Regions from separate parts of the Streptomyces sp. NPDC006435 genome, predicted to be linked through region 1. Evidence: riboswitches for the same ligand, from Rfam matches in the RefSeq annotation. Region 1 holds a riboswitch; each other region holds the start of a gene.
What was found. A riboswitch is a leader RNA that binds a small molecule or an ion and turns the genes downstream of it on or off. The one in region 1 is predicted to bind S-adenosylmethionine.

Region 1 (3,201 bases):
GAGTACCGCTGCCCCTTCCCCGCGCAGGAGATAGCCGAGATCATCGCCCGCACCGGGATCGAGGTGCTGCTCGACCGGCTGCCCGACCTGGAACTGTCCGTTCCCGCACGGGAATTGGTCCGACGACAGTCCGCCTTCCTGCGGGGGATGACCGCGCTGCCCGTCCGGTTCTCCCCCGTACGATCGACAGGAGACTTCCTTTGAACTGTCCGCACGCCGCCCGAGAAGACGCTTCGAACGGCCCGGTCCTGGTCGTCGACCCGCTGGTGAAGGACCTCGACGGCGAGACGGCACGCCTGCGCGACGCCGGTCCGCTCGCCAGGATCGAACTGCTCGGCGTACCGGCCCTGACCGTCACCCGGCACTCCCTGGCCCGCCAACTGCTCGTCGACCCACGGCTGGTGAAGGACATCGATGTCTGGGGCCTCTGGCAGCGCGGGGAGGTCACGCACGACTGGCCGCTGATCGGCATGATCGACGCCGGGCGCTCCATGTTCACCGTGGACGGCGCGGAACACCGGCGGCTGCGGACCAAGACCTCCCAGGCGCTCACCCCGCGCCGGCTGGAGGAGATACGCCCGGAGATAGAGAAGTTCACCGAGGAACTGCTCGACGCCCTCGCCGAGCACGGCGAGCGCAGCGAGGACGGGGTGGTCGACCTCAAGTCCGTGTTCGCACAGCCGCTGCCCATGCGGGTCGTCGGCATGCTGATGGGCGTGGACGAGGCCGAACACCCCATGCTGATGAAGCGGTACAAGGCGTTCTTCTCCATGCTCACGCCGCAGGAGGAGCGCCTGGCGCTGCTGGCCGAACTGGACGTTTTTTACACCGACCTCGTGCGCGAGAAGACCGTGCGGCCGACCGACGACCTCACCAGCGCGCTCATCCTGGCCGAGGAGGGCGGCGAACCGCTCACCGAGGAGGAGGTGGTGGGCAACCTCAAGGCGATGGTGGCGGCCGGTCACGAGACCACCATCGGACTGATCCTGAACGCCGTGCGGGCCCTGCTCACCCACCCCGACCAGCTGCGCAAGGTGCTCGACGGCGAGATCCCGTGGGAGACGGTGATCGAGGAGACCCTGCGCTGGGACACCCCCACCACCCATCTGCTGATGCGGTTCGCCACCGAGGACATCCAGGTGGGCGACGACGTGATCCCGAAGGGCGAGGGCGTGGTGATCTCCTACCGCGCCATCGGCCGCGACACCGAGCAGCACGGGGCGGACGCCGACGCGTTCGACGTCACCCGGCCGACGCCGATCCGGCACATGACCTTCGGCCACGGGCCGCACATCTGCCCCGGCGCGGCGCTCTCCCGCGTCGAGGCCGGCATCGCCCTGCCCGCGCTGTTCGAGCGTTTTCCCGCACTGCGGGCGGCCGTCCCGGACGAGGAGATCAGCAAACTGCCGGTGATGACGCAGAACGACATGGCGGCCTTCCCGGTCCTGCTGCACGGCTGACGGCCGACGGCCGACGGGTGGGTGGACGGCGGGTGGCGCGAGGAGGCCGGTGCCCTCGCCGGTACGGGCCCTGACCACCCGTCGGGCGGCACCGTCCGTGGGATACAGTCCTGGTGGGTCATGAGTTCCAGTGCGCAGCCCCGGCTGACTGGACGGCACCCCGCTCCGCTGCGGGTGCTCCGGGTGAGGACCTGCCCCGTGCGCGGCGTGCGGGGAACAGCGGACCGTCGGGGCAGAGCACCTGAGGTCCATGATCTCGGGAAGGCGAGAACCCATGCTCCCCCACCTCATCCCCGACGACGGCTGCTCCGGCCACGGTCCCGGTCACCACGTCCACTGGATCCACGCCAAGAAGTGCCACCAGGAGCCCGGCCAGGCCGTGGAGCTCCTGCTCACCTCGGGCGACGTCGCCGCCGACGGCTGGATCGGGCTGCGCCCCGCCTTCGACCACTCCGGGGAACTGCCGAAGGTGTGGACGCACGCCCCGGTGACCCTGACGGAACTGCTCGCCGGGCACCGCGGCCGCGTGTTCTGGCTGCCGAGGTGGCACGCCCTGAAGCTGGTGGACTCCGCAGGCCGTGCCACGGCGCTGGTCAACGTGGGTTTCGAGGGCGGCCCGCTGTGCGCGACGAGTACCCCCGACCCGCGGCGGACCGTCGGCGGCACGACCTACGGCCTGTAGCCGCAGGTCGGCCCGCCGTGCCCATGGCCGTCCGTCAGCCCACCGCGTCCGCGAGGGCGCGGTCCGCGGCGGCGCTCGACTCCTGCCACAGGGTGGTGATCGGCTCCCACACATGGACGCCCCCGGGCATGCCCACGGTGGCCCCGCTGAAGGTGACGCCCAGGTGGGAGGGGTCGGCCGCCACGGAGAGACTGTCGACGACACGGCCCTCGGAGGTCGCCGGGTCCGCGGTGCGGACGGCGGCGTAGGCCCGCTCGCCCGCGGAGAGCGTGTAGGGACCGCTCTCCGCGGGCGGCACGGTCTGGGCGGAGCCGTCCAGCCCCCTGAAGGTGATCGTCGGGATCCGGTCCACCACACATGCCCGGTTGCCGTGGTTGGTGACGTCGACACGGGCGACGTTCCGCTGTCCGCCGGGTGCGGCGTGCACGTCGAGGGCCTTCTCCTGGCATGTCGCGAGACGGCTCATCGTTCCGGCGGACGCGGTGCCGGCCGTCACCGACATCGCGGTGCCGGTCAGCGCCAGGGCTGCCGCGACGGAGAGGACGGGGGTGAGGGCGGAGCGGAGGCGCATGGTGTTTCTCCCGTTGGATCGACAGCCTGCGGATACGGCCTGACGGCCATGTGGGCCGGTACGGCCGACATGGACAGTGTGGACCGAATGACATGATCCCCGCGACAGATCGGACATATCGGTTCGGTATATCCGGTGCGCGGATGGTGCGCGGGCGGTGTGCGGATGACGCGCGGATGGTTCCCGGGCTGCGTCCGGGGCGGTGCGCGGGACGGCCGGCCGATTCCTTCCGGCCCGTTTCGGGCCGGGGCCACTTCGGGGGGATCCATGCGGCCCGGCGCCGATGACGGACGGCGCCCTCGCGTCGGGGCGGCCCTCGCGGGGCCCGGTCCCGGGTCCCGAGGGCCGCCCCGTGCCGTCACCGTGCCCGGAGCGTCGCCAGCACCTCCCGGTCCGGCTGCAGGGTCAGGCTCGGTACGGGGTCGATGGTGCCCGGGTCCACGTCCAGTTCGAAGCGGCGTGCCAGCACGGCCAGGATCAGCACCGCC
Region 2 (3,201 bases), on a different contig from region 1:
TGCCGCCCACGATCCGGGTGCAGCAGTCGACGAACGCGTCGGCCCAGCGCCGGGTCAGGAAGGCGGCCCGGTCCGCGCCCAGGATGCCGCGCAGCAACTGCTCGGCGATGTCGTCGGGCAGCAGCCGGAAGTAGTCGACGGGCGCCCACGGGGTGTGCGAGAAGTGCCCGATCCGCAGGTCGGGGCGGAGCGTGCGGAGCATGCCGGGCACCAGCGCCAGGTGGTAGTCCTGCACCAGCACCGCCGCGCCCGGCCCGGCCTCCTCGGCGAGCGCCTCGGCGAAGGCCCGGTTGTAGGTCTCGAACGAGGCCCACTGCTGCCGGAACCCCGCGTCGAAGACCGGCTCCAGCGGCGTCTGGTACAGCATGTGGTGGACGAACCAGAGCACCGAGTTCGCGATGCCGTTGTACGCGTCCGCGTGGACGTCCGCGTCGATGTCGAGCATCCGCACGCCCGGCTCGCCGACCCCGCGCCGGACCGCCTCCCGGTCCCCGTCGCCGAGCGCGGCGCACACCCACAGCTTGTCCTCGACGGCGCTCAGCCCGGAGACCAGGCCCCCGCCGCCCCGTCTCGCGTCGAGCGACCCGTCCGTTTCCAGGGTGTACGACACCGGGCCGCGGTTGGAGGCGACGAGAACCTGGGCGGAGGGCCGGGCAGGAGAACGGGCAGGGGACTGGGCTTCGTGGTCGGAGGCCATGTTGCGGAATCTAGCCCGATCACGAACCGCCCAAACGTGCGAAGTCGGGCCGGTTCAGGCCGCGCGGCGCGAAACGTACTCCTCGATCTCGCGCATCGGGGGCCGCTCCTCGGTGTCCACGGCGTGGGTGCGCGGCACGAAGCCGTCCGGGCCCCGCTCGAACTGGGTGAGCGCGGGGCGCACCAAGTGGCCCCGTGACAGGCGCAGTTGAGCGGTCCGGTAGATCGCTGCCGCCATCCGGCCCAGCGCCTGCCCGTCCTGGTGCCGGTGCCTGCGCACTCCCACGTCCACCTGGGCCAGCGCGTCCAGCCCCACCGTGTGCAGCGCGTCGACCAGCAGCCCCAGCTCCACCCCGTAGCCGACGGGGAACGGCAGCTGTTCGAGCAGGGAGCGGCGCACGGCGTACTCGCCGCCCAGCGGCTGGACGAAACCGGCCAGCTGCGGCCAGTGCAGATTCAGCAGCGGGCGGGCCACCAGCTCGGTCACCCGGCCGCCCTGGGCCGCCGCCCCGCCGGTGCCGTCCCCGAAGGGGCGGTCGTACATCGCCTTCACGAACTGCACGTCCGGGTCGGTCAGCAGCGGGCCGACGATGCCGGAGACGAAGTCGGCCGAGAAGTCCTTCAGGTCGGCGTCGACGAAGCAGACGATGTCGCCGCCGGTGACCAGGAGGGACCGCCACAGCACCTCGCCCTTGCCGGGCACGGCGGGTATCCGGGGGAGTATCGAGTCGCGGTGCACCACCCGGGCGCCGGCCTCCCGGGCCACCCGGGAGGTGGCGTCCGTGGAACCGGAGTCGATCACCACGAGCTCGTCCACCAGATGGACCTTCTCCATCAGCTCGCGCCGGATCGTCGTGACGATGTCGCCGACCGTCGCCTCCTCGTCGAGCGCGGGCAGCACCACGCTCACGCTCCCGCGGCGCGGGTCCGCGGCCTTGGCGGCCAGCAGACGCTCCAACGGACGGTCGGCGGCCGACCAGGAACGCCCGGCCAGCCAGCGTTCGACCTCTTCCAGCACGGTCGATACTCCCTGTTATGTGATCCATCTCGCGGTTCGGACTGCTGTCTCGACAGCCTGGTGCTTCGGTTACAGTCTTGAACAACGCGGATGACCGTCGCATGTCGGGGTCCATCTGCCAATAAACGCCCGGATCGAAGATCCGGTGCCAAAGAGCTCATCCAGAGGGACTGAGGGAACGGCCCGTTGAAGTCCCGGCAACCCTCCTGCCGGCCGCGAGGACACGGTGGGGAAGGTGCCAATTCCGTCTTGTGGCGAAGTGCGTCACAAGGAAGATGAGGAGAAAGGGCCTCCGCCATCATGGCTGTGCAGACTGTTGCAGCGAACACCGAATCCTCCGTCGACCTCGGCCCCGCCGCGGCGCTTTCCTGCCGCGAGTGCGGCGAGCGCTTCGACCTCGGCCCCATCTTCGCCTGCGCCTCCTGTTTCGGGCCGCTCGAAGTGGCGTACGACCTGCCGAGCGGTTCCCCCGACGAGCTGAGGAAGCGCATCGAGGCGGGCCCGAACAACATCTGGCGCTACGCGCCGCTGCTGCCGGTCCCCGCGGACGTCGCGGACAAGCCCAACATCAACCCCGGCTTCACCAAGCTGGTCAAGGCCGACAACCTCGCCCGCGAGCTGGGCGTCACCGGCGGCCTGTACGTCAAGGACGACTCCGGCAACCCGACGCACTCCTTCAAGGACCGGGTCGTCGCGATCGCCGTCGAGGCCGCCCGCGCCTTCGGCTTCACCACCCTGTCCTGCTCCTCCACCGGCAACCTCGCCGGTGCGGTGGGCGCCGCCGCCGCCCGCGCGGGCTTCCGCTCCTGCGTGTTCATCCCGCACGACCTGGAGCAGGGCAAGGTCGTCATGGCCGCGGTGTACGGCGGTGAGCTGGTCGGCATCGAGGGCAACTACGACGACGTCAACCGCTTCTGCTCGGAGCTCATCGGCGACCCGCTCGGCGAGGGCTGGGGCTTCGTCAACGTCAACCTCCGCCCGTACTACGGCGAGGGCTCCAAGACCCTGGCGTACGAGATCTGCGAGCAGCTCGGCTGGCGGCTGCCCGACCAGATCGTCATCCCGATCGCGTCCGGCTCCCAGCTCACGAAGATCGACAAGGGGTTGCGCGAGCTGATCAAGCTGGGCCTGGTCGAGGACAAGCCGTACAAGATCTTCGGCGCCCAGGCCGAGGGCTGCTCCCCGGTCTCCGCCGCCTTCAAGGCCGGTCACGACGTCGTGCGGCCGCAGAAGCCGAACACCATCGCCAAGTCCCTCGCCATCGGCAACCCGGCCGACGGCCCGTACGTCCTGGACATCGCCCGTCGCACCGGTGGCGCGGTGGAGGACGTGGACGACGAGCAGGTGGTCGACGCCATCAAGCTGCTGGCCCGCACCGAGGGGATCTTCGCGGAGACGGCGGGCGGGGTGACGGTCGGCGTGACGAAGAAGCTCATCGAGGCCGGTGTCATCGACCCGACGCTGACCACCGTCGTCCTCAACACGGG
Region 3 (3,201 bases), on a different contig from region 1:
CAGCGGAGGGCCCGGGGTCGCCTATCTGGCCCATGTGGTGGGCTTCGCCCTCGGCTTCCTCTACGCCTGGGGGCGTTACCGGCGTACGGATAGAGTGAAGGCACCAGCCGCGGCCACCGAGGGAGAACGTCAGCCGTGATCACCGCGATCGTGCTCATCAAAACCAGCGTGGACCGGATTCCCGAGATCGCCGAGTCCATCGCCGCGCTGGACAGCGTCAGCGAGGTCTTCTCGGTCACCGGTACGTACGACCTGATCGCCATGGTCCGGGTGGCCAAGCACGACGATCTGGCGGACATCATCCCGGGCCGGATCAGCCGGATCCCCGGCGTCGAGGCCACCGACACCCACGTGGCGTTCCGCACCTACTCGCAGCACGACCTGGAGGCGGCCTTCGCCATCGGGCTCGACGCGTAGGCGGGGATCACCGCCACGTGACACTTCGGCGGGGTACGGGCGGAAGCCGCCCGTACCCCGCCGAAGTGCTGTGTGCCGGTCAGTGCTGCGCGGTGCCCCGGTCCGGGACGCAACGGCCGTCCTCGGTGCGGTACTTCCACTGGGCGCCCTCGCGCACCAGCTCCTCGACCGCGCGGACGAAGCGCTCGATGTGCTCGTCCGGCGTACCGGCCCCGAAGCTCACCCGGATCGCGTTCAAGGAGCGCTCGCCCGGCTCGGCCTCGGGCGCGCCGCACTCGCCGACCTCCTGCGGGTCGCTGCCCAGCAGGGTGCGGACCAGGGGGTGGGCGCAGAACAGTCCGTCGCGGACCCCGATGCCGTACTCGGCGGAGAGCGCGGCGGCGAAGTGCGAGCTGTTCCAGCCCTCCACCACGAAGGAGATCACGCCGACCCGCGGGGCGTCGTCGCCGAACAGCGAGAGCACCTTGACCTGGGGAATCCCCGCGAGACCGGCCCGGACCGCGGCGACGAGGCGCTGCTCTCGGGCGACCAGCGTGTCGAAGCCCGCCTCCTTCAGCGCCTTGCAGGCGGAGGCGATGGAGTACGCGCCGATGACGTTGGGGGAACCGGCCTCGTGCCGGGCGGCCGTGGTGTGCCACTCGACGTCCACCCCGCCGTCGGTGCGGCGGGCGACCTTGCGCGAGGCGCCGCCGCCGGCCAGGTAGGGCTCGGCCTCCCGCAGCCAGTCGGCCCGGCCGGCGAGCACGCCGGAACCGAAGGGCGCGTACAGCTTGTGCCCGGAGAAGGCGACCCAGTCGACGTCCAGCTCGGCGATGTCGACGGGGTGGTGCGGGGCGAGCTGCGCGGCGTCCAGCACGATCCGGGCGCCGTGCGCGTGCGCGGCTGCCGCCAGCTCCCCGACCGGCCACAGCTCGCCGGTGACGTTGGAGGCGCCGGTGACGCAGACCAGCGCGGGACCGTAGGGGTCACGCGCGGCCAGGGCCCGCTCCAACGTCTCGACGGCCTGGGCCGGGGTGCGCGGGGCGTTCAGGTAGGTCACCCGCGCGTCGCGCCACGGCAGCAGCGAGGCGTGGTGCTCGGTCTCGAAGACGAAGACCTGGCAGTCGGCGGGGAGCGCCGCGGCCAGCAGGTTCAGCGAGTCGGTGGTCGAGCGGGTGAAGACCACCTGGTCGTCCGCGCGGCAGCCGAGGAACTCCGCGACGGTGGCGCGGCTGTTCTCGAAGAGGTCCGTGGAGAGCTGGGAGAGGTAGCCGGCGCCGCGGTGGACGCTGCCGTAGTACGGGGCGTACGCGGCGACGTCGTCCCAGACGCGCCGCAGGGCGGGCGCGCTGGCGGCGTAGTCGAGGGCGGCGTAGGCGACTTCACCGCCGGTGACCAGCGGAACCGTCACATCCTCCCCCAGAACGGGCAGGGGGGCACAAACCGACTCGTCGATGGCGGCGGTGGGGACAGACATGGCGAACTCCCGTAAGAGGCAGGCGAAGAGCGCGCACCGGCGGACACGCGGCAGTGCGGCGGAAAGAGAAAAAGGGTGTGCGGAAGAGGGCCGGCCGGCCCTATCGCATTCGCGTGCTCACAAGAGGCTCCCTAGGGACCAGGACCCCGGGGGTTGGCATTCACAGATGCCGAGGGGCCCGCGCTTGCCGCGGACCTCGCTGCCCACGGCCTGGTCTTCACCCGGGGCACCCCGCCACGGACGGAGGGTTGCCGGACAGCGGGCCGGGGCCGTAGTCGCTGTCACTCATGACCTGTCCAGCATCTTGCCATACGCGCGGACGTGCGCAAGGCGCAGTCCAGGATCCGGACTGCGCCCTGCGTCACTTCTCCGCCCGTTCGAAAGCCTGCCGGGACCTGCCGATGCCCGCCCGGCGGGCTGTCAGGCGTTGCTGGCAGCCACCCAGCGCTCCAGCGTCCGCGCCGCCGCGCCCGAGTCGATGGACTCGGCCGCCTTCGCCATCCCGGCGGCGAGCTGCTCGTTCAGCGTGCCGTCCGTCGGGTCCAGCGCCGTCAGGGCCGCCGCCGAGTTGAGCAGCACGGCATCGCGCACCGGCCCCCGCTCGCCCGCCAGCAGCCGGCGGGCCACATCGGCGTTGTACGAGGCGTCCGCGCCGCGCAGCGCCTCCACGGGCACCAGCTCCAGACCGACGTCGCGCGGGTCGAACGCCTCCTCGCGGACGGCTCCGTCCCGCACCACCCAGACCCGCGAGGTCGCGGTCGTCGTCAGCTCGTCCAGGCCGTCGTCGCCGCGGAAGACCAGCGAGGAGTTCCCGCGCTCGGCGAGCACCCCGGCGACGATGGGCGCCATCTTCGGGTCGGCCACGCCGATGGCCTGGGAACGCACCCGGGCCGGGTTGGTGAGCGGACCGAGGATGTTGAACGTGGTCGGCGCGCCGAGCTCCTTGCGGGCCCTGGCCGCGTGGCGCAGGGCGGGGTGGAAGCGCACCGCGAAGCAGAAGGTGATGCCCGCCTCCTCGGCGACCTCGACGACCCGCTGGGCGGAGAGGTCCAGGTTGACGCCGAGCTTCTCCAGTACGTCGGAGGCGCCGCTCGCCGAGGACGAGGCGCGGTTGCCGTGCTTGACGACCTTGGCCCCGGTGCCGGCGATGACGATCGCCGACATGGTGGAGATGTTGACCGTCTTGGCGAGGTCGCCGCCGGTGCCGACGATGTCGACCGTGCGGCCGGGCACCTCGATGGTGTGGGCGTGCTCGTACATCGCCCGCACCAGGCCGGTCACCTCGTCGATGGTCTCGCCCTTGGCCCGCAGCGCCACCGCGAACCCGG

Region 2: it holds a riboswitch for S-adenosylmethionine, as region 1 does, so the genes downstream of both, thrC (threonine synthase) here and ABZZ04_RS27385 (hypothetical protein) in region 1, are expected to answer to the same signal.
Region 3: it holds a riboswitch for S-adenosylmethionine, as region 1 does, so the genes downstream of both, ABZZ04_RS12715 (aminotransferase class V-fold PLP-dependent enzyme) here and ABZZ04_RS27385 (hypothetical protein) in region 1, are expected to answer to the same signal.

Annotation. Positions count from the first base shown of each region.
Region 1 is NZ_JBEXPY010000032.1:33,126-36,326, forward strand. Features, by position in the region: gene ABZZ04_RS27375 (cytochrome P450) at 1-204, shown strand, start outside; gene ABZZ04_RS27380 (cytochrome P450) at 201-1,460, shown strand; SAM riboswitch class IV at 1,577-1,686, shown strand; gene ABZZ04_RS27385 (hypothetical protein) at 1,735-2,142, shown strand; gene ABZZ04_RS27390 (DUF4232 domain-containing protein) at 2,177-2,713, opposite strand; gene ABZZ04_RS27395 (cytochrome P450) at 3,072-3,201, opposite strand, start outside.
Region 2 is NZ_JBEXPY010000002.1:333,867-337,067, reverse strand. Features, by position in the region: gene ABZZ04_RS03780 (trehalose-6-phosphate synthase) at 1-697, opposite strand, end outside; gene ABZZ04_RS03775 (glucosyl-3-phosphoglycerate synthase) at 752-1,714, opposite strand; SAM riboswitch class I at 1,869-1,996, shown strand; gene thrC (threonine synthase) at 2,015-3,201, shown strand, end outside.
Region 3 is NZ_JBEXPY010000009.1:106,028-109,228, reverse strand. Features, by position in the region: gene ABZZ04_RS12725 (rhomboid family intramembrane serine protease) at 1-139, shown strand, start outside; gene ABZZ04_RS12720 (Lrp/AsnC ligand binding domain-containing protein) at 136-417, shown strand; gene ABZZ04_RS12715 (aminotransferase class V-fold PLP-dependent enzyme) at 497-1,873, opposite strand; SAM riboswitch class IV at 2,049-2,166, opposite strand; gene trpD (anthranilate phosphoribosyltransferase) at 2,294-3,201, opposite strand, start outside.